Regions from separate parts of the Exiguobacterium sp. UBA3968 genome, predicted to be linked through region 2. Evidence: predicted binding sites of a transcription regulator. Region 2 holds the regulator's gene; each other region holds the start of a gene.
The links. The regulator Rex, encoded in region 2, represses fermentation and respiration genes when NADH is low (regulators of the CRP and FNR family bind a similar motif). The targets are predictions, from matches to a motif close to TTGTGAAATATTTCACAA.
Positions count from the first base shown of each region.

Region 1: a site for Rex is predicted at 3,785-3,802, ahead of B3S86_RS02750 (L-lactate dehydrogenase). Genes of this name have one in related genera too.
Region 3: a site for Rex is predicted at 3,227-3,244, ahead of B3S86_RS08930 (cytochrome ubiquinol oxidase subunit I). Genes of this name have one in related genera too.

Region 1 is NZ_DGCW01000005.1:214,651-222,154, forward strand. It holds gene B3S86_RS02730 (1,4-alpha-glucan branching protein domain-containing protein) at 1-2,095, shown strand, start outside; gene rpmG (50S ribosomal protein L33) at 2,200-2,349, shown strand; gene B3S86_RS02740 (5-formyltetrahydrofolate cyclo-ligase) at 2,407-2,952, shown strand; gene B3S86_RS02745 (DUF92 domain-containing protein) at 2,946-3,725, shown strand; gene B3S86_RS02750 (L-lactate dehydrogenase) at 3,889-4,845, shown strand; gene B3S86_RS02755 (GNAT family N-acetyltransferase) at 5,113-5,622, shown strand; gene B3S86_RS02760 (M42 family metallopeptidase) at 5,783-6,820, shown strand; gene B3S86_RS02765 (YqgQ family protein) at 6,804-7,007, shown strand; gene B3S86_RS02770 (ROK family glucokinase) at 7,091-7,504, shown strand, end outside.
Region 2 is NZ_DGCW01000005.1:2,110,297-2,117,800, forward strand. It holds gene B3S86_RS12550 (S8 family serine peptidase) at 1-98, opposite strand, end outside; tRNA gene B3S86_RS12555 (tRNA-Ala) at 322-397, opposite strand; gene tatC (twin-arginine translocase subunit TatC) at 502-1,281, opposite strand; gene B3S86_RS12565 (twin-arginine translocase TatA/TatE family subunit) at 1,289-1,486, opposite strand; gene B3S86_RS12570 (redox-sensing transcriptional repressor Rex) at 1,486-2,145, opposite strand; gene B3S86_RS12575 (ATP-binding cassette domain-containing protein) at 2,313-4,214, shown strand; gene B3S86_RS12580 (hypothetical protein) at 4,214-4,636, shown strand; gene B3S86_RS12585 (flavin reductase family protein) at 4,767-5,360, opposite strand; gene B3S86_RS12590 (DoxX family protein) at 5,380-5,778, opposite strand; gene B3S86_RS12595 (winged helix-turn-helix transcriptional regulator) at 5,962-6,282, shown strand; gene B3S86_RS12600 (flavodoxin) at 6,389-6,844, shown strand; gene B3S86_RS12605 (haloacid dehalogenase type II) at 6,914-7,504, shown strand, end outside.
Region 3 is NZ_DGCW01000005.1:1,365,675-1,373,178, forward strand. It holds gene B3S86_RS08920 (potassium channel family protein) at 1-571, opposite strand, end outside; gene B3S86_RS08925 (cytochrome d ubiquinol oxidase subunit II) at 676-1,698, opposite strand; gene B3S86_RS08930 (cytochrome ubiquinol oxidase subunit I) at 1,711-3,108, opposite strand; gene B3S86_RS08935 (N-acetyldiaminopimelate deacetylase) at 3,343-4,455, opposite strand; gene B3S86_RS08940 (LysR family transcriptional regulator) at 4,439-5,329, opposite strand; gene B3S86_RS08945 (disulfide bond formation protein B) at 5,395-5,790, shown strand; gene B3S86_RS08950 (FAD-dependent oxidoreductase) at 5,860-7,131, opposite strand; gene nadE (ammonia-dependent NAD(+) synthetase) at 7,247-7,504, opposite strand, start outside.

The DNA of each region.
Region 1 (7,504 bases), 1.9 Mb from region 2:
GTATGAAGCGATTTCAGAAACCTACATTCCATTATTGTGGGAAGTCGACCGCTTATCACGTCCGCTCGGTTGGACAGTCAGTATTTCACCGCCGGTCATCGAGATGCTTGCCGATCCACTGATTCAAGACCGCTACATCGAGCATATCGAGGACACATTACGTTTGATTCGTCAGGAACTGGAACGAGAGCTTGACCAAAAGGAACGAGATGCTCTTTTATTCTATCAAGACCGCTATCAAGATTTATTGAATACGTTCCTTCACTGGGAAAAAGATTTGAACCGGGCATTCCGCCATTACAAAGAGCAAGGCTATCTTGATTTGATCACCTGTACGGCGACACACGGGTTCAGTCCTCACATGTTGTCTGAACAAGCGGCGCGCTCTGAAATTCAGACAGGCTTGAACTGTTTTGAACGCCATTACGGATTCCGTCCATCAGGTCTTTGGATGCCGGAATGTGCCTATACGCCAGGACTTGATCGGATTTTATATGAGGAAGGCATTCGCTATACGTTCGTCGATGAACATTCGATTTTAAACGCCGATCCAGCACCAAAACACGGAATCGGAGCACCCGTCTATTCTCCACACGGCGTAGCACTCTTCCCGCGTGATCAAATCATTTCCGGAAAAATCTGGAGTTCTGTCATCGGGTATCCGGGACATCCTGATTATCGTGAGTTTTATCGGGATCTCGCTTATGATCGAGAATGGGATCAAATTGCTGAGTTCATGCATCCGGAAGGCTTACGTTATGATACCGGGTTGAAATTGCATCGTGTAACAGGTGAGACGGATCAAAAAGACTATTACGTACGTGACTGGGCATGGCAACGAACAAGTGAGCATGCAGCAGATTTTGCTCAAGCACTTGGTGAACATTTAGATGCATATCAAGGACAAGACTTCCCGCCATTTCTCGTCACAGCACCATTTGATGCTGAATTGTTTGGTCACTGGTGGTTCGAAGGACCTGATTTCCTTGGTAAAGCGATGGAACGTCTAGAGGATCAGACGATTGAGTCGATTTCACCAGCTATGTTCCTCGAACGTCACTTCCAAGACATCGATACGGCACATGTCGCGATGGGAACGTGGGGACGAAAAGGCTATGCGGAAGTCTGGATCAACGAGCGCAACGACTGGATGATTCGCCATCTCCACCAGCTCGAAAAGAGACTAGCAGGAATCGTTGCGCGAAATCGTCATCAAGATGCATTGACTGTCAAGGCGAAACGCCAGCTCATTCGAGAATATCTACTTGCTGTCTCAAGTGACTGGCCGTTCATTTTAGACGGACAGACGACAGCACAGTACGCTGCGAACCGGTTCCGTGAGCATATCTTACGTTTTGAAGAAACCGAACGTCGTCTCGATGCACAAGAATTAACGATGGACTGGTTGGAAGGGCGTTATCAACAATATCCGTTCTTGCAAGATGAAGACATTGAACCAGATGTTTTCTTAACGGCTCATGACTATTATGTTGCGGTCAAACGCGATGCTGCTTTGAACAAGGATGGTATTCTCATGTTCACTCGGGATTACGAACAATCTCACCGTCCAGTTCGTGATGTAGCTAGACGACTAGCGGCAGCGGGAGAGAACGTCTACGTCGTAACGGAACATCCTGAAGCGTATCGATTCGAGGAGGGTGTACATGTATACGGGGTACAAGTGACAGGTCTACCGCTCGTTCAAACATACAATCAACTGGCTGCGTTAAATCTAGCCTTCTTGCGTCAGGCGCAAGCCTTGGCGAAGATCGTTGACTTCCAAGTCGTTCATAACTTCAATATGGAAACAGCGTCAGCTGCCCAGGCAATCGCCAAGATGAAAGAGTTGCCACTCGTCAGTAATGTTTATGATGTCGAGAGTGAGCGTTCTCCGGATCGTTCAGGTGGTCTGGTCGTTGCGTTAAAACGACTTGAAGGAGACGCATTGCGTCAATCGGCTGTCGTTTATCTAGAACGGGAAGAGTCACGCAACGGGGTGGAACAGGAGTATCACGTTGAAAAGAAACCCCTTCGTTTTGAAGAGAACCTTGAAAAACCATATCAACACGTGACGAATCCGAAAAAGAACGGATGAACAGTTGCAATTCCTTTCCTTTCTTGGTACGATACTTGAGTATGCTTAACCTTATGTAAAGCAAAATCACTTGATACATCGAGAGCTAGATAGGAGGGAATTCCATGCGCGTTAAAATCACATTAGCTTGCACTGAAACTGGTGACCGTACTTATATCACTAAAAAGAACAAGCGTAACAACCCAGAGCGTCTTGAGTTGAAGAAATACAACCCACGTCTCCGTAAACACACACTTCACCGTGAAGTGAAATAATTGAGATGGAAGCCGTCACTTCGTGTGATGGCTTTTTTTGTGGAAAGGAAGACAGTTATGAACAAACAAGAAGTACGCCGTCTGATCAAAGAAAGATTAGATGTGATGGAGAACCGTGCTGAAAAGGAACGATTAATACACGAACATGTTTTGTTATTGCCTGAATGGCAACAAGCGACTTGTGTCGCAATCACGTTAGCATTTCGAAATGAATGTGATACAAGCATATTGATTAAACAAGCGTGGCAAGAGGACAAGACGGTCTTGATACCGAAAGTAGTCGGAGAAGAGATGGTCTTTTATGAATACAGACCAGAAGATCAATTGCAGCATAATCAGATGGGAATCGCAGAACCAATGGATTCAGCTCGTCGCACTACACTTGATCAAGCGGGATTTTGTCTCGTTCCGGGACGCGCCTATCGACGGGATGGCTATCGCTTAGGGTGGGGAGGCGGTTATTATGATCGTGCACTCGTGACATACACAGGTTGTAAAGTATCCATCGCCTTTTCAGAACAGCTCTTTCCAGATTTTGAAGTGGAAGACTTCGATATCCCAGTTGATCTCATCGTCACGGACCAAGAGGTTATCCGATGTTAAGTGTTACGATTTTATTTTGTCTCATTCTCGCCTGGACTGGACGATATTTTCGCTTGTTGACGACAAGCGGGGCTGTCTTGACAATGCTCGTCGGTAGTGGTGTCTCATTTGGATTCGGCTTGAAAGGTTTAGTGGTGCTCTTACTCTTCTTTGGCAGCTCGAGTCTTTTATCGAAAATTGGGCGTTCTAGAAAAAAATCCGTGGACGCGATCGTCGAAAAAGAGGGTGCACGTGACGGATGGCAAGTACTTGCGAATGGAGGAGTAGCGTTCGTCGCTGCTATAGCCTACGCCATGACGATGAATTTTGCGTATCTCTTGTTATTCCTATTCGTCATCGCGGCATCGAATGCCGATACATGGGCTTCGGAAATCGGTCCACTCTCAAGACGTGATCCATGGTCTTTGAAAACATTACGACGGGTACCAGCAGGAACGAGCGGAGCGATGTCGTTAATCGGAACGTTAGGAACAATTGCTGGAGCTGCGTTCATCGCTTTAGCAGCGCAGTGGATCTTTTCTCTTTCTTTGACAGAGGCCTTACTTGTGACAGGTATCGGTGTCCTTGGAAGTCTGCTCGATACACTATTTGGAGCAATGTGGCAACGCGTGTATGAATGTTCAGTTTGCGGGGAACGTACGGAAAAACGAGAGCATCATGGACAACCGACAGCTTACGTATCGGGTATTTGGTTTCTTGGAAATGATGCGGTAAACGTCATGACGAGTGGTCTAGCGAGTGGAATCGGGTTTATCATCGTCCGATTCTGGTAAGTGCAAAGTATGACAGGGTAATTCCTTATGTTAGGATATCGATGACACAAAATGGACAAATGTGATTAATTTCACATATTACAAAGAATGTGAAAGATGTTACAATTTATTTGTGAGATAGTTAACAAACTCTTAGAACGAATGAAAGGGTGGACATAACGAGATGGAATTACATGCGAAAGTAACACGGGTGGCGTTAATCGGAGCAGGTGCGGTCGGTTCAAGCTTTGCTTATCAGATGTCAACAGCCGGACTTTGTGAGGAACTTGTCATCATTGACGTCAATAAAGCAAAAGCAGAAGGTGAAGCGATGGACTTGAACCACGGAACCCCGTTTAGTTCTTCACCGATGCGGATCTGGGCTGGAGATTATATGGACTGCCGAGAGGCTGAGGTCGTCGTCATCACGGCGGGAGCTCCTCAAAAACCAGGAGAGACGAGACTCGATCTCGTCGCAAAGAATGCATTGATCATGAAAGAAATGATTCGTCAGATTATGGATTCTGGTTTTGATGGTCTCATCGTCGTGGCTTCCAATCCGGTTGATATCATGGCACATCTGGCTTGGAAATATTCCGGTCTTCCAAAATCACGCGTATTTGGATCAGGAACGGTGCTCGATACAGCACGTCTGCGTCAAATGCTTGGAGAATACTTTCACATCGATTCTCGCAATGCCCATGCCTACATTCTTGGAGAACATGGAGATACGGAATTCGCTGCCTGGAGTAATAGCCGTATTTATGGAAAAACAATTGATGAACTACTTGCTGAGGACGATCGTTATTCTCAAGCAGACCTTGATCAAATCTATATCAACGTTCGGGATGCTGCCTATCATATTATCGAACGTAAAGGAGCAACTTATTATGCGATTGGACTTGGACTTGTTCGAATCGTGCGTGCCATCCTTGGGAACGAGAACTGTTTGTTGACGGTCGGGGCGTATGTAGATGGGCAGTACGGGATTTCCGGCATTCACATCGGAGTACCGGCGATCATCAATCGTCAAGGTGTGCGGGAAATCATTGAAGTCGCGTTGACGGAAGAAGAAATGAAGAAGTTTCATCATTCTGCTGATGTATTACGTCAGACGCTCGAACCTGTCTTGCAAGATTAACGGCGCAAAGCATGACGAAAACCTCATAAATAGAGAGCTTAAATAGAGAGCTTAAAAACTCAAATGGTGATCCTGTATCTTAGTGTCCACCTTTGAGTTTTTGTTATGAGAAAAAAGAGGCAAACATCACTACTGTATTTAAGTGAAATTAAAAGAGAAAAAAATCTAGGTTTTATTTTACTAGAAAAGGGTTAAGTAAGAGATAGAAGCGTTTTTCCGTTATTTTTTGTACGTCATGAAACCCAAAAAAGGAGAGAATCGACAGTCATGTATACTTTTCGAAAATTAACTAAAGAGGATGCAGAACAATACTGGAATCTACGCCTTGAGGGATTAAAGAATCATCCAGATGCGTTCGGTCATTCGTTTGACGATGAACAGCAAACCCCGCTCCGCGAAGTACGAGAAGGTCTAGAAGGAGAACCCGACTCCGATGAGATTTGGCTCGGTATGTTCGACGGCGATGTATTGTTTGGGTTTGGTCAGGTCAAGCCATATGAACTGTCACGTGAATCGCACAAAGCGATGATTTCCGGAGTATATGTTTCGCCTGCATATCGTGGAGGGACCGGTCGTGCTCTAATGGAGGCCTTGATCGACGAGGCGAAGAAGTTACCAGACGTTGAGCAAGTCATTCTTGCCGTATTATCAGGAAATGAAGCAGCGCAAAGTCTTTACGAATCGCTCGGCTTTGAAGTATATGCCGAAGATCCAGACTCCGTAAAATTAGAAGATGGCACATACCGTGATGATATTTGGATGAAAAAATACGTCTAAGTTCATTATATGGTGTGGACAAAAAGCTGTAGCAAAAAAGCGCTACAGCTTTTTCGCGTAGTGGATGTAGGATATCAGTACCGACAAAGAATGAATATTTGTTATCATGAAAACAAAGCGGATAGCACGTTGTAGTCCGATTGAAAGGGAGCGAATGAACATGAAAGAAGTCATACGTACGATTGAAGAGCTGGTCTCGATTCCAAGTCCGACAGGTTCGACGAAAGAAGCGATTACATACGTAGAAAAGCGATTGATGGCAGAAGGCATCACGTATCGAAAACTCGAGAAAGGAGCCATCTTAGCGACTTTGCCTGGTGCTTCAACTCGCACGCGGTTACTGACGGCACACGTCGATACATTAGGGGCAATGGTAAAAGAGATTTTACCAACGGGACGACTCAGTTTATCACAATTAGGGGGCTATGCTTGGACAGCGATCGAAGGAGAGAACTGTCTCGTGCATAAGATGGACGGTCAAACAATTTCCGGTACGATTGTTTTCCATCATTCGAGTGTCCATACGTCACGCGAGACGAACAAAACGGAACGGTCCGCTGATAATATTGAAGTCCGACTTGATATTCGTTCGACGACAGCCGAAGAGACGCGCGTCGCGGGGATTGAAGTAGGAGACGTCGTGACGTTTGATCCGCGTTTCCTCTATACGGAAACTGGGTTTGTGAAATCGCGCCATCTCGATGATAAAGCATCGGTTGCTTTGTTGCTTGAATTGATTAAAGAATGGAAAACCATCGACCTGCCACACACGGTCCAGATCCTGATTTCAAATTACGAAGAGGTTGGGTTCGGTGGAAATGCTGGATTCACGGAAGAAGTCGCAGAATATATCGCGGTCGACATGGGTGCGTTAGGAGATGGTCAGCACTCTGACGAATTCACGGTCTCGATTTGTGCAAAAGATGGTTCCGGTCCGTATGACTTAGCGTTACGTCATCAGCTAACACGTCTAGCACAACGCAATAGTATCCCATATAAAGTTGATATTTATCCGTTCTATAGCTCGGACGCTTCGGCAGCAGTGCGTGCGGGACATGATGTTCGACACGGACTATTTGGTCCGGGGATTGAATCGAGCCATTCTTACGAACGAACACATGAGACGTCATTACAAGCGACCTATGATTTGCTACATGCGTATGTAAAGGAGCCGATGGTCGATGAAGACGCTGTATGATGTACAACAGTTACTTAAGACGTATGGAACATTCATCTATCTAGGAGATCGAGCATCAGATATTGCGATGATGATGCTCGAACTTGATGAATTGCAAGAAGCAGGCGTTTTGGAGCAACGTCAGTATGATTCAGCAAAACTCATCTTACGACATGAATTAAAACGTTCACAATCCGATAATGTTTAAGGTTGCGCAACCCTTTGCGCAATGCGAGTGTGTCCGTTAAAATGAACAAGTAGACATTATATGAGCATAGGGGAGACAGAGCAATGAAATGGTTACTCGGCATTGATATCGGTGGAACGACAGTGAAGATGGCAATTTTGGATTTGCAAGGCATCATCGTAGAAAAATGGGAAATTGAGACGGTGATCCTGAATGATGGTGCACAAATTCCAGGAGATATTGCAAAATCATTTTTTGAGAAGTGTCAAGAAAGCAACAAACGACCAGAGGATTTTGTCGGAGCAGGTATTGGTGCGCCAGGATTCATCGACTTTAATACGGGTGTCGTTGAAAAGGCAGTCAACATCGGGTGGCATAATTTTGAACTCGTTGGTGAATTCGAACGGTTGACAGGTTTACCGGCAGTACTTGAAAATGATGCGAACGCAGCAGCGATCGGTGAGATGTGGAAAGGTGCCGGTAGTGGCGCAACAGAATTGCTCGCGGTCACACTTGGT
Region 2 (7,504 bases):
CCCGTCGCTTTGTCTTGCGAGGACAGTGCACCTTGCGCACTGACTAGATTGGAAGACGTCATTAAGACGGCTGCCATAAGTGCAATCTTCTTCTTCATGCGTTCGTTTCCCCTTTTCTGTAAAACCATAGTAGTAATACTAATAAAACAGTTTAAAGAAAATTCTGTATTTTTAGTTTAATGAAGTTAATGGAAATAAACAATTTATATTTGTCTATTTTTTTAATTTATTTCTTTTTGGTGACATTTTATATTTGGAAGGAATTTAACTGGGAACATAAAAAAAACTCCTCGAGCACTCGAGGAGTTGAACGTATGCACTTGGTGGAGACTATCGGGATCGAACCGACGACCTTTTGGCTGCCAGCCAAACGCTCTCCCAGCTGAGCTAAGCCCCCATGAATTATCTTTAGTATACGCATCGCTAACTGCTTTATCAATATAAACATAACGCTTTCATAAAAAAGAATTCCTCCCGAAATTGCTGGAAGGAATTCACGATTCATTTATTCAATTCACGCATCAAATCCGCCTGTCGTTCAAGCTCTGCCTGTTGCTCGAGGATCAAGACCTTTTTATACGTCCGCGCAGAAATCAAGATACTGATTTCATAGAGAACGAACAACGGCACTGAGATCATCAAGTGTGACGTCACGTCCGGCGGTGCGATCAATGCCGCAACGACGAACAGCGCGAAATACGCATATTTCCGATTCTTTCGCATGAAATATGGCGTCACAAGACCAAGACGTGTCAGGAACATCGTCACGACCGGCAATTGGAAGAGAAGACCAAACGGCATCGTCAACCGGATCAAGAAACTGAAGTAGTTTTCGACCCCGATGACTTGCTCGATCCCCAATTCTTTCCCGAGATCCGTTGAGACTTCGAGCAAGAAAGGAAGCAACCAGAAATACGAGAAGGCTACACCAGCCAAAAATAGAAAGAAGATGACTGGAATATATGTCAGTGTTGCTTTTTGTTCCTTTTCATAAAGCCCTGGTCGGACGAATGCCCACAGTTGATACATCCAGAACGGTGACGCTAAAATCAGCGCGATGATGAACGCAAGATTCAAATACAACATTAAAGGATCGGCGACGTTGAAGGCATTTAATCCGATACCGAGCTCTTTTAAGTCCGCTTGCAGAAAACGGACGAGCGGTCGGACGAGCGGAAATGCGACAGCGAACAGGACGACGACGATGAGGAGCGACCAGACAATCCGCTTACGCAGTTCGTCTAGGTGCGACGTCATGCTTTGTTCTTGATCAACCGTCATGATTCAATCACTTCTCTTTCGGTTCGTCCTTTTTATCGTCGTCCATGATGCCGTTCGTGGCATTCTTGAACTCTTTCAATGTTTGACCGGCAGCACGACCGAATTCCGGTAACTTCTTCGGTCCGAAGATGATCAACGCGACGACAGCGATTAATCCGATACTCGCAGGTCCGATACCTAGCGTGAGCGGGATAAGGTTTTCCATTATGATTTCACTCCTTCAGCTGATTGCGAATAATGCTTCATGAAATAAACTAACGACTGCAACTCGATCGATAAATCGATGTGATGAACCCGAACGCTCGCTGGCACGTTCAACCGTGCAGGCGTGAAGTTCAGAATGCCTGTCACACCATACTCGACTAACTCATCCGCTACTGACTGTGCGAACTGGGATGGAACCGTCAAGATGGCGACATCGACCTGATTCGCTTCGATTTGTTCTTTCATGTCCGAAACATGATAGATTGGAACGTCATGCGTCGTTGTTCCGACCTTCTCTTCGTCCGCATCAAACGCAACGACTATCCGAGTACTATTATTCTTTAAAAAGTTATAATTTGCAAACGCTGTTCCGAGATGACCGACCCCGATCAAGGCGACATTCGTCACCTCATCTTGATTCAAGGTTTTCCGGAAAAACGTTAAGAGATGTTGAACGTTATATCCATACCCCTTCTTCCCTAGTGCCCCAAAGTAGGAAAAGTCGCGACGAATCGTTGCTGAATCAACCTTCACCGCCTCGCTTAACTCAGCAGAAGAGACGCGGAGCTTACCTGAATTGTATAAACTTTGGATGAAACGATAATATAGCGGCAACCGTTTTGCTGTCGCTTGTGGAATTTTTGTGTCTGGTCCATTCATCCTGCAGTTCCCCCTTCGGCCACATCCATCGTGGCACCCAAATCTTTGCAAAAAGCTTTCTACTCTCCTTGATTGTAAACCACTTCACATAGAGTCACAAATAATATATTCCGCAGGACCTCGCGCTTTTGTTCGTGATAGACTAAAAGGTGGAAGGATGGATGGAAATGATACTCTTACAAGTCAACCAACTCTCGAAATCATTCGGCGTCGAGCCGATTTTAGAAAATATCAAACTAGAAGTACAGGAGCGCGACCGAATTGCGCTCGTCGGTCGAAATGGTGCCGGTAAATCAACCTTGCTCAAAATCATCGCTGGTGAACTCAGTCATGACTCGGGCGATATCATGAAAGGTAAAGATGTCAAAATCGGCTATCTCGCGCAAGACAGTGGTCTCGAATCGAATGAGACGATCTGGAACGAGATGCTGACCGTCTTTGAACATCTGCAAGAACAAGAACGGACACTGCGCCGGATGGAAATCGAGATGGGCATGGAGCACATTTTGAACGACCCGGTCGCGTACGATCGTCTCTTGAAGACGTATGATCAAGCGCAACACGACTTCTCAGAAGCCGGTGGTTATCAGTTCGAAGCGAATATCCGCTCCGTCCTGCACGGCATGCGCTTTTATCCGGATGATTACTCGCGCCGGATTCAGACATTGTCCGGGGGTCAACGGACACGGCTCGCCTTAGCGAAGATGCTCCTGCAAGCACCAGAGCTTCTCATTCTCGATGAGCCGACAAACCACCTGGATATCGATACGCTTGCTTGGCTTGAAAGTTACCTCGGTGGTTATCGTGGTGCCGTTCTGATCGTCTCGCACGATCGGTACTTCCTCGATCAAGTCGTCAATGTCGTCTATGAGCTCTCTCGTAATGTCTGTCGTAAGTTCACGGGGAACTATACGAAGTACCTCGAGCAAAAAGCGGCATTGTACGATCAAGAAATGAAACAGTTCGAACAGCAGCAAGAAGAAATCGCAAAGATGCAGGACTTCATTCAACGAAACATCGCTCGGGCGACGACGACAAAGCGTGCTCAAAGCGTTCGAAAACGGCTCGAGAAGGTCGACCGGCTCGATCGACCAGATGGAGATGAACGCAGTACGGTCCTGTCCTTCCCAATCGAAAAACAGAGCGGGAATGACGTTCTTCAAGTCAATCAATTGGCAATCGGTTACGAAGAAGCTGTCTCAAAAGACATCACGTTCCGCTTGCAACGCGGTGAATCACTGGCACTCGTCGGACCGAACGGAATCGGGAAGTCGACGCTCTTAAAAGTCCTCGTCGGTCGTTTACGTCCTCTCTTCGGTGATTTCCGTTTCGGCACCGGCGTCTCGATCGGGTATTACGATCAAGAGCAAGCGGAACTCAATGACCGGAACCGTGTCATCGATGAGATTTGGAACGAATGGCCACTGATGCGCGAACAAGAAGTCCGTTCTGTGCTCGGACAATTCCTGTTCAGCGGCGACGATGTCTTCAAAATCGTTCATGAATTGTCTGGTGGCGAACGCGGACGTCTCGCGCTCGCAAAACTGAAACTCCGGAAGACTAACGTCCTCATCCTTGACGAGCCAACGAACCACTTGGATCTTGATTCGAAGATGGTCCTTGAGAACGCTCTCGTCGACTATGAAGGTACGCTACTCTTCGTCTCCCATGACCGGTACTTCATCGATCGGATCGCGACACGCGTCATCGAGATGAGTGAAGCTGGTGTGACAGAATACCTCGGCGATTATTCGTACTACACAGAGAAGAAGGCCGAACAAGAAGAAATCGCTCGCCTTGAAGCCGAAGAGGCAAAAGCGGTAAAAGTCACGGCATCGAAGACGATCGACAAAGAAGCACAGAAAGAAGAAAAAAAACGCCGTCAGCAAATCGAACAACTCGAACAAGATATTGAACGGCTCGAACAGCGTTCAGCGGAAATCGAACAGTTGCTTTGCGAACCGGAAGTCTTTAATGATATTCCAAAAGCGACAGCGTTATCTGCGGAACGGGACCAGATCGATGTCGATCTACTCGAATTGATGGAACGATGGGAGAACCAACACTGATGCGAACGAAAAGCTTTTTCATCAACCTGATTCAAGGACTGTTATCCGGTATTCTTTATTTCGTTCCGATGTATGCGGACTACGTGTCGACCTTCATCCGCCCGGATGCCTTTAATGCTGCGCTTCCTTTGTTCCTTCTGATTTCTTGCATGATCGGACTTGTCATCCAGACATGGAGCGGTCTTTTCGTCAGTCTACTCTCTGGACTATGCTGTACGCTCCTGACGACACAACTGTTCGTCGAACTCACTGACCCGTTGATCCTATCGTATTACGGTAGTGTCTCACCGCTCACCGCTTTCTTGATCAGCTGTGTCGGGGTTTGGGCGCTGGCAATCATTTTTTATTTGCTCGATGGTTATCAGTATAGTAAACGTCACGGACTCGAAGGTTCTTCGAACGAAATCGATTCACAACCTTGAAGTCCGATCGATGAACTAGATACGCGATATGAAAAAAGGAGTGGAGATTCCGGTAGCTAGACCGGTCTCTCCACTCCTTTTTATTTGAATCAAAACGAATCGTACGATGAATCAAGCATTCACACTTCTATCATTTTGTCGGTCGGGCAATCGTAAACGTCTTCCCGATCGTCGCATAATCATTTCCCGCTAAACGAGCGACAGCCTTCAATCCTGCCGCATCGATCCGGAACGACTCTACGAGTTCATCCGCGACGTGATAGCGCAGTACTTCCCCGATCAAAAGATCGGCACCTTCTAGCTCGACATGCTGCGTCAAGCGCATCTCGAACCGGATTTTCGCTTCCGCGATTCCGGGCACGTCGATTGCGTCGCTATCGACGAGCGTTAAATCCGTCCGTTCGAGTTCACTTTCACCGTAAGCGAGTGGCGCAGCCGTCTCATTGACAGCGTCGACGATTTCTTCGCTGACGATATGGATGACATAGCTTTGTTTTGCTAGGATATTACGTGCCGTATCCTTTTGTCCCTGATCCGTCCGTTGTACGGCAATCACCAGTTGTGGCGGACTACTTGATGCGACCGTAAAGAAGGAAAAGGGGGCGGCGTTGACCGTCCCGTCTTCCCCTAGCGTCGTCACGAAGGCAATCGGACGCGGAATGATGCTTCCGATCAGTAATTTATAATTGTCTTTTGCGCTAAGCGTTGATGCCTCGAACTTCATGAATGACCCACCTTTTTCCTCACCCGATGAGTGCAGCGAGTGAATAGTCTCCAGCACCGATCATCGCCACTCCAAGGGCGATAACGATCAATGCCATGTTGTATTCGTACCCGTTCTGCGTCACCCAGTAACCATTCGCACCGTGTACTTTAACGATCGCGACAAGCATCGAACCGATGATGAGGATTGCAGCGATCCAGAGGAATACCCCGCCTGCAAACAATAATCCACCGATTAATTCAGCAAGACCCGCTGTAATTGCGAGTGCCTTCCCTGGCTTCATGCCGATTGATTCGAACCAACCGCCTGTTCCAGCGATGCCGTGTCCACCAAACCAACCAAATAATTTTTGTGTACCGTGTGCAGCAAATGTTAAACCGATGATTAAACGAATGATTAAAAGTCCTGTATCCATCATTTCTCTCTTCTCCTTTTACCTAATGTTTTTAAGTTACTTTAAGTAACTCGATAAACAGACTATATCTCATCACTTACTAAAAGTAAATAGATTTGTTTTAGTTCTTTTTGTTACATTAAGTAAAATGATTCGATTTTTTTAGCAGAAGCGGGTATACTACAACTATAGAAAGGATGAGTGCTGATGGAAGAAGTCGCAATCCAAACGGCTCTTTGTCCCAAAGTCGAACATGCCTTTGAAATCTTAGGTAAGAAATGGACAGGTCTGATTTTACGTCACTTGTTGACGAAGACATGTCGTTTCAATGAGATTCAAGATGCCATCCCCGAATTATCAGGTCGCATGCTCACGGAACGTATGAAGGAGCTCGAAGCGGAAGGCATCGTCATCCGGACTGTCATTCCCGATCGTCCGATTAAGATTCAATACAGTTTGACCGACAAAGGGCGTCAACTCGAACCGGTCATTCGTTCCATTGAGGAATGGGCCGAACTACAAGACTAATGTATGAAAAAGCATCTTCTTCGGAAGGTGTTTTTTTATATGATCTTTTGACATTGATAATCATTATCAATTAAAGTAAGGAAGTACAGCGAAAGGAGGAACATGCATGCAGATTGCAATTGGATTCGTCAGCATGTCCGGTAATACGGAAGATATCGTCTCGATCATTCAACGTGAGCTCGAGCAACACGATGTCAACGTGACGATTACAGAACTGGATCAATTCGTCGGGGAGGATCTATCACGTTTTGATGGTCTATTACTCGGCTCATATACATGGGGAGACGGTGATTTACCGTATGAAGCAGAAGATTTCGTCGAGGAGCTACGGGAACAATTTTTAGACGGGATGCCGGCTGCTGCTTTTGGCTCGGGTGATCTTGATTATCCGAAGTATTGCGCAGCCGTTGATTTGATTGAAGACGCATTAAAAGAAGCTGGGGCGACCATCGTCACGGATGGCTTGAAGATTGAGTTTGATCCGAACACACCGGAGAAACAAGCCGCTTGTCGCGCGTTCGCACAGACGTTTCATCGCTTTTTGCAACAGGTCCATTCATAAGTATCGTTTGAATCCGTCATGTAAGGGAATTCTTAAAACAGACTCTATGAAAGTGAGATGAATGTTTTTATGACGATTCAAGCACTCGTCTTTGACGTCTACGGTACATTATTCGATGTCCATTCCGTCAAAGAACAAGCAGAGGAGCTGTATCCGGGACACGGAGAAGCGATCAGTAAACGCTGGCGAGAGAAACAACTGGAGTACTCTTTCCTCCGACAATTAAACGGACAATATGTGCCGTTCAGCCAAGTGACACAAGATGCCCTCCGCTATACGTTACTCGAACTGAAGCTTCATGTGACCGAGGAACAAATCACGACTTTAATGGAGACGTACCTGACACTTGATGTGTACCCAGAAGTTAGCTCTGTTCTCGAGACGATGGCGCATAAGCGTTTGGTCGTCTTCTCAAATGGTTCCCATGATATGCTCGATCCGTTGATCGAACAGTCAGGTTTAGCCGATCGGTTCGAACATCTCGTCAGTGTTGATGACATCAAACACTATAAACCAGCACCTGCTTCTTATATGCATGCGTTGAACACACTCGGTTTAAAACGCGAGGAGATCCTCTTCATGTCCTCGAACGGTTGGGACATCACCGGGGCAAAGAGTTTCGGCTTCAAAACGGCATGGATCAATCGAAACGGACTTCCG
Region 3 (7,504 bases), 740 kb from region 2:
CCTGCAAGGAGATCATGACATTTTCACCCCGTTTGATGGCGACAACATTTGCTCCATATTTACTTCGTAAGTCGAGATCAATCAAGGTTTGTTTTGCCATCCGATCACTGACTTTAATCTCAACGATTGAGAATTCTTGTGATAAGTCTAAGTAGTCAAGGATATTCGAACTCATCAATCCGTTCGCAATCCGAACCCCCATATCTCGCTCAGGGTGAACGATGAAATCCGCTCCAATTTTTCGCAATACTTTTTCATGGTAATCATTCGTTGCTTTGACGGTAATCGATTGCACACCGAGCTCTTTTAAAATCAACGTCGTCAAGATAGACGCTTGAATGTTTTCCCCAATAGCGACGATGACATGATCAAAGTTTCGAATCCCCAAACTTTTTAAAACGTTCTCATCGGTCGTATCGGCAATGACAGAATGTGTCGCAATCCCCATGAATTCGTTGACACGTTCCTCATCGGAATCAATTGCCAAGACATCATAGCCGTTTTTCGATAATTCGCGGACAATCGAGCCACCAAAACGCCCTAGTCCGATTACTGCAAACTCTCCATTCATTTTCACAACTCTCCTTCACAATCGCTCTTCATTAGTAGTGTACCCGATTCAATTTAAAAATACTATAAACGCCTCTGCGAATCGCAGAGGCGTTTATCCATTCATTATTTTGATGATTTTCCACGTACATAATCGTTATCGAACAAGAAGAGCCGTAAAATCAAATACAACGCCGGAATTAAGAGTAAAAGTCCGAAGATGAAAACGACGACGAGTGCGGAAGCCATCGTTTCGTTTACGACTGCTTTGTTGATATCGATATAGGGATACAAGATATATGGCAAGTGTGTATATCCGTAACCGAACCACGCGACTGCATACTGTAACATGACCGCGACGAACGCGATGCCATAGTTTTTCTTCATATAGACGAGTGTCACGGCAATGAGGAAAAATAAGAAACTAGCAGCGAACCACCACCAGTTGCCGTTTAGGATATTTTCATAATGCCATGCCGCTTGGTTCTTCAGTCCAAAGAAGACGAGCGCACAGACGAGGATTGTTGGTCCACTCCAAAAGAGTGCCCATTTCCGAATAAGCGGCGTAGCTCCCTCATCTTTCGCTTTATCCGCGTAGAATAAGAGGAACATCGCGCTGATGTATAAGACAGATACGATAGCGAGCGCTACGACCGTCCACGAGTAAAAGTTCGAAAATAATTTCGTTCCTAAAAACTCAACTGTATCATTCGTTTTGCGGATGAAACCACCTTGACTGATTGTCAATGTCGTCGACATCGCAGCAGGAATCAGCAACCCTGTCGCTCCATATAAAAATGTGTAGAACATGCTGTCGTTTGATCCATAATTGGCGAACGCATAAAAACTACCACGAATCGCAATCAAGACAAGAACAATTGACGCTGGTACGAGTAGTGCCGTACCGAAATAATAAGCGGAGTCTGGGAAGAACCCAACTAGTCCTACGAAGAAGAATACGAAGAAGACATTCGTTACCTCCCAAACAGGAGAGAGGTAACGAAGAATCAATCGATTCGTCAGATGATCCCGCTTCGTATATTTTGAATAAAAGGCGTAAAATCCAGCACCGAAGTCAATTGAGGCAACGATGAGATATCCGTACAGGAAAGTCCAAAGGACTGTGATTCCTAGTGTTTGAACGTCCAAATCGTTCCCTCCTTACTTGTTATCATCCACGAACATTGCTTCACCGCGTGCATGGTGGTTTTCAGCAAGTTCTTGAAGTTCTTTTCCAACCGTGTTTTTCTTAAACATCCGTAATAAGACGACCGTACAAATCGTACCAAGCAACAAGTACAATGCACTGAATAAAATGAGCATCGGACCAACCGCTGTTGAAGTCGTCGCCGCGTCCGCTGTTCGCATGATACCGTAAAGCGTCCAAGGTTGACGACCAATCTCAGCGTACATCCATCCCGCTTCGATTGAAATCATCGCTAACGGACCACCGATGAACACCCCTCGTAAAATCCACTTATTATATGGATTCAATTTTTTCAATCGGAATGCCAAGATGAACAAAGCAGAGATAGCAGTCAAGTACATCCCAATCGATACCATGATATCAAAGAAATAGTGGACGATCAGTGGTGCTTGATCTTCTTTTGCGAATTCGTTTAAACCGATGACTTCCGTATTCGGAGCCCCACCTGCAAGAATTGAGAGCGCATATGGGATTTTGACGGCTCCTTTGATTTCATAACTGCCGTCTTCTTGCTGATCAAGTATCCCACCAAAAATCAATTCTGCTTCATTTGTCGTATCAAAATGCCATTCCGCAGCTGCTAGTTTTTCTGGCTGGTATTTCGCTAAATATTTCCCTGAGAAGTCACCGACAAGTGCTGTCGAGAACGCGAAAATCAGACCAGCCATGACAGTGAGACGAAGAGCTTTCTTATGATATGCCGTCTCTGCTGCTGAGAGTGTCTTTTTGCGAAGCAAATGGAACGCCGCGATTGCTGCCAAGATAAAGGCAACAGTCAAGTAAGCTGAAACGATGACGTGTGTCGCCTTCGTCGGTGTCGCTGTATTAAACATTGCTTTTAATGGTTCGATTTGCGTTAACGTACCATTGACGATCTTAAATCCTTCTGGTGAGTTCATGAAGGAATTGACTGTCGTGATGAAGAACGCTGATGCTGTCGCACCAATGACGACTGGAATCCCAATCAACCAGTGCAACCATGGATTTTTGAACCGGTCCCACGTATACAAGTAAATACCAAGGAAAATCGCTTCAAAGAAGAACGCGAACGTTTCCATAAATAGTGGCAAAGCAATTGTTTGACCCGCTACTTGCATGAGTGACGGCCAAAGTAATGATAGTTGCAAGCCGATTGCCGTCCCTGTTACGACACCGACTGCTACGGTAACGACGTATCCACGCGTCCACCGTCTTGCTAATAAGATATAATCTGGATCTTTGCGTTTCAGACCGATGAATTCAGCTGCCAGTACCATGAGCGGTACTCCGACACCAATCGTCGCGAAAATAATATGAAACGCTAGTGTGAGCCCTGTCAACAATCGACTGAGCACTACGGGATCATTGAACATGTATTTAGCCCCCTCTTCCTAAAACATACTTCTCTATATGGTCTATAACCGTATCATAGAGAACATAACCCTTTGTGTCTGTTTATAATGTTTGATGTAACAAATTGTTCACATATACACGTGATTTTTTTCACAAAATGTTCGAAAACTCTTATTCCTACATATATTAAAAACTTTCCCATTCCTGAATTCGAAAGGGAAAGCTTTATATCCTTTATTATTTCATAAAAATTTTTAAACATACTCTCGGAAATAATGGTCAAGTAAATCAATGACAAAAGAAATGGCTGATTCATCCGGGTTTAATGTTGGTTGATGCAAACCAGATGTCGGATTATCGACGCCGAGCCAGAACATCATCCCTGGGATCTCTTTCAGCATGAAACCAAAATCTTCCCCTGTCATCGCCGCGTCACATTCGATATAGTTGGCATTCATCTTTACGAATGATGAGAATTTATCCACGATTTGCCGGTCGTTGACGACTTCATAATAGCGATTACCGAATTGCAGATCGATTTTAACACCAAACGAAGCTTCGATTCCTCGAATGATGTCACGGACACGACGTTCGAGTTTTTCCATGTCTTCGCCGTTTAGCGCACGCATCGTTCCGTCAAGAACCGCTCTACCGGCAATGACATTCTCACGAATACCTGCATCCACTTTCCCAATCGTGATGACACTACAATTCATCGGATTAATGGATCGACTGACGATCGTTTGCAATTGCATGATCAAGGCTGCTTGCGCAACAACTGTATCAATCGTCAAATGAGGAAAAGCCGCATGACCACTTTGACCATAGATCGTGATATGAACTTCTCGAGCACTCGCGAACAGTACGCCTGGACGACTAGCAATCGTACCGACTGGATATTCCGGTGCAACGTGAAGACCATACATCTCACTCGGACGATATTTTTCAAACAATGGACTTTTAATCATCGGCTCCGCCCCGCCCGGTCCTTCTTCTGCCGGTTGGAATAAAAAGACGACATCATCCATGACTGGTAGTTCAACGATCCGTTTCATCAACCCTAAAGCAATCGAGGCATGCATGTCATGACCACACGCATGCATGAACCCTGGGTGTTCTGAGCAATACGGAAGCCCTGTCGCTTCTTCAATCGGTAACCCATCAATATCTGCGCGATACCCGATCGTTCGGTTTCCAGTCAATCCTTTCACTCGAACGAAAACACCTGTTTCAAATGTGTCATATGTGACACGATCTGGCGGATATGCACGAATTTGTTCCAATATAAAAGCTTGCGTCTTAAATTCCTTGAACCCTGGTTCCGGTATTTTATGAAGCGCGCGCCGCATCTCAATGGCGTATTCCATCTGACTGACTTCCTCCTTCTTCTTTTACGATGTCCCAAAAAGCTTGGACTTGTTTTAATTCAAGCATCGATTCCGTGGACAAGATCCAAGTATCTCGCTTCAGTACTTTTCCGGATGATGTCTTCAACGGAAGCTGCATGACTTCATTCGATTGCTGAATCGTCGACTCAGGTAAGATAGCAAAACCGATGCCATGTAACGCCATCTGTTTGCATGTCTCGATTTGATCGACGACCAAAGTCCGAGAGGGTGGACTTGCGAACCGATCTTGCCACCACTCTAAAATTTCTTGATAGTACGTCGAATCACTTTTGAACTGGATGAACGGGCGATCCGTCACACGCAATTGTTCAATCGACGTCAACTCACTATCAACTAGATAGAGCGGATCTGAGAAAAGGCGCTCTTTAACACCTTTCCAGTCCGGGTTTCCACGAATGATCCCGATATGAAAGTGTTCCTCTAACATATGACGCATCATCTCACTTGACCATCCGGTGACCAACTGGACACGCACATGCGGATAACGCTCGACGAATCGTTTTAAGACACGCGGGAGCCAGTATTGTCCCATGATGGAGGCGACAGCAATCCGAAGCGTTCCGTAAACGGCACCCTCTTCTGCCGTCAATTCACTTTTTAGTTCGAGTTCCTTCCGATTCATCTCTTTTGCGAGACCAATCACTTTTTCTCCTTGCGGTGTGATGCTTAAGCCACGCGATGAACGAATGAATAGTTTGGTTCCCCAGCGTCTCTCAATCGCAACAAGACGTTGACTAAGCGCAGGTTGTGAAACGAATAATCGTTCAGCAGCTCGCCTCATATTCAATTCTTCCGATAAAGTGATCAACATTTCCATTTCCGACACTTGCAATGTGAGATTCGACTCCTCATGATATAAGATGGCATTAGTTTAACACGTTAGAAAGGACGATACATATGACACGCTATCATTTTATGTTCATCATCTCAACGATTGCAACGCTTGGCAGTCTCTATTTTAGTGAAATTCGTGGATTCATTCCCTGCCCTCTCTGTTGGTGGCAACGACTATTCATGTATACGACAGCCTTTTATTTGCTCATATCCTTGTTCCGGTCGAAAACGATCGATCCACTCTTTGTACGCCTATATGTGCTTGCCGGCTTTGGTGTCGCCTTGTACCATGTCATCCTTGAGCGTTTACCCGATGGCGAAGCGTTATGTTCGAGTGGCTGTCTCATCAAATGGGTCAACTATTTCGGTTTCTTGACGATTCCGATGATGAGTCTCATTGCCTTTACATTACTCTTGATTCTAGCGTTCTATCCAGCACGTTCGAACAATGAAGCGTAAGATATGAATCTTTGGTCAATACAAAGAAGGAGAAGTCAATTCGGCTTCTCCTTCTTTTGTCGTTTTACATCACGTCCATCGATTGAAAACACTTACGGCGCTTGAGAACGCAAGCTCTGAGAGTTGTCCCGTCCCTTCACACCAGTCTCCGACGAAAGCAACACCTGCATGTCCCGGAATTTGAGTCGCAAGAGGACCTTGCCCCATTTTCCATTTGATTTCTTGTACGACTGCTCGTTTAATCGTTCGTTCTGCAACGATACGTTCTCTCCAGTCTGTGAAATGAACGTCAAGCATCTGTTCGATTCCCGTTCGAACATGTCCGATATAATCAGGATCCTCAAGTCGATCGTGTTCAAGATAAGCGATTGCTTGAAGGACTTGACCATCCTTTGGTGCGAGGCTTGCATCATAATGCGATAAATCCGTGATGAACGCTCGATGCGAACGGTCGTAGATGTATGAATACGGTGTTTGGATATAAGGCTGAAGTCCGAGATCATACACGAAAACTTCGACGGGTTCATGACTCGCATGCGGTGTCACGAATTTTTGGATCGTCGTTGGAGTCGCCATTTTTAAGATTTCACGTGGTGGTACGGCAAAGATGATCCGTTCCACATTCCATTCTTGTTTTTTTCGATCACGTACCAAGAATCCTGTCGTAGTCAATTCGACTGCTGTTATTTTTGTTTTTTTCAAGATCTCTCCGCGATTCTCTAGGATGATCCGTTCCAATTCCTGTACTAACCCTTGCCAGCCCCCTTCGATGTATGAGACAGGCTTTCGCGTCCGAAAAAGCTTTTGATAATACTCGAAATAGACATCTGATGGAATTTTTTCTGGTTCTGCCGTAAAAAAATTCGTTGATGCCAAATCAAGCATCAACTGTGCCACTTGTTCATCGACGCGTTCTGTTTTTAACCATTGCCCGATGGATTGTTGCGGATTCCCTCGTTCGACTCGTAAAATCGTTTTAATAATCTCCCATGTAAAACGTACTTTGTTCGTTCCTTCGATGACTTCTGTTTTCAGTAGTCCCCAGGCATTCGCAGGAACAGCCGTCAAATGACCTGAAAACTCATATTTCGCACGACTCGCTGAAAAATCAAGCCACGTCACTTCGATACCGAGTTGTTTCGTTAATTTGCGAAGAATTGATTGATCGCGTCCATAAATCGCATGGGCACCGTAATTAAATGTAAAGCCCTTTACGGTTTGAGAGGTGGCACGTCCTCCGAGTAATCCAGCATCCCAGAGCGTGACCGGTGTTCCTTGTTTTGCAAATAACGCCGCTGCTGTCAATCCGGATAACCCTCCACCTATGATCCCAATCGTCATACTCTCGCCTCCTCAACCATCGTTTCTCTTCTTTTCCCATAACGACCGGAGAAGAATCGAAGAACATGAAAAAAGACATGATTTCAATCATGAAATCATATCTCCTTATTTTTGATTATGCTTTCCACCATTCATCAAGTGGTGAGACGGGCATATGATGCTTATGTCCAACACGTTTATACTGCGTCTCTAACTTTTCTTGACTTGCTTCTGAAATCGACTTACCTTCCAAATAATCATCAATTTCTTCGTATGTCATTCCGAGTGCCACTTCGTCTGGTAGTGCCGGACGATTTTCTTCAAGGTCTGCTGTCGGAACTTTTTCAATCAAGACTTCTGGGGCGTTCAAGTAACGTAAGAGTTGTTTCCCTTG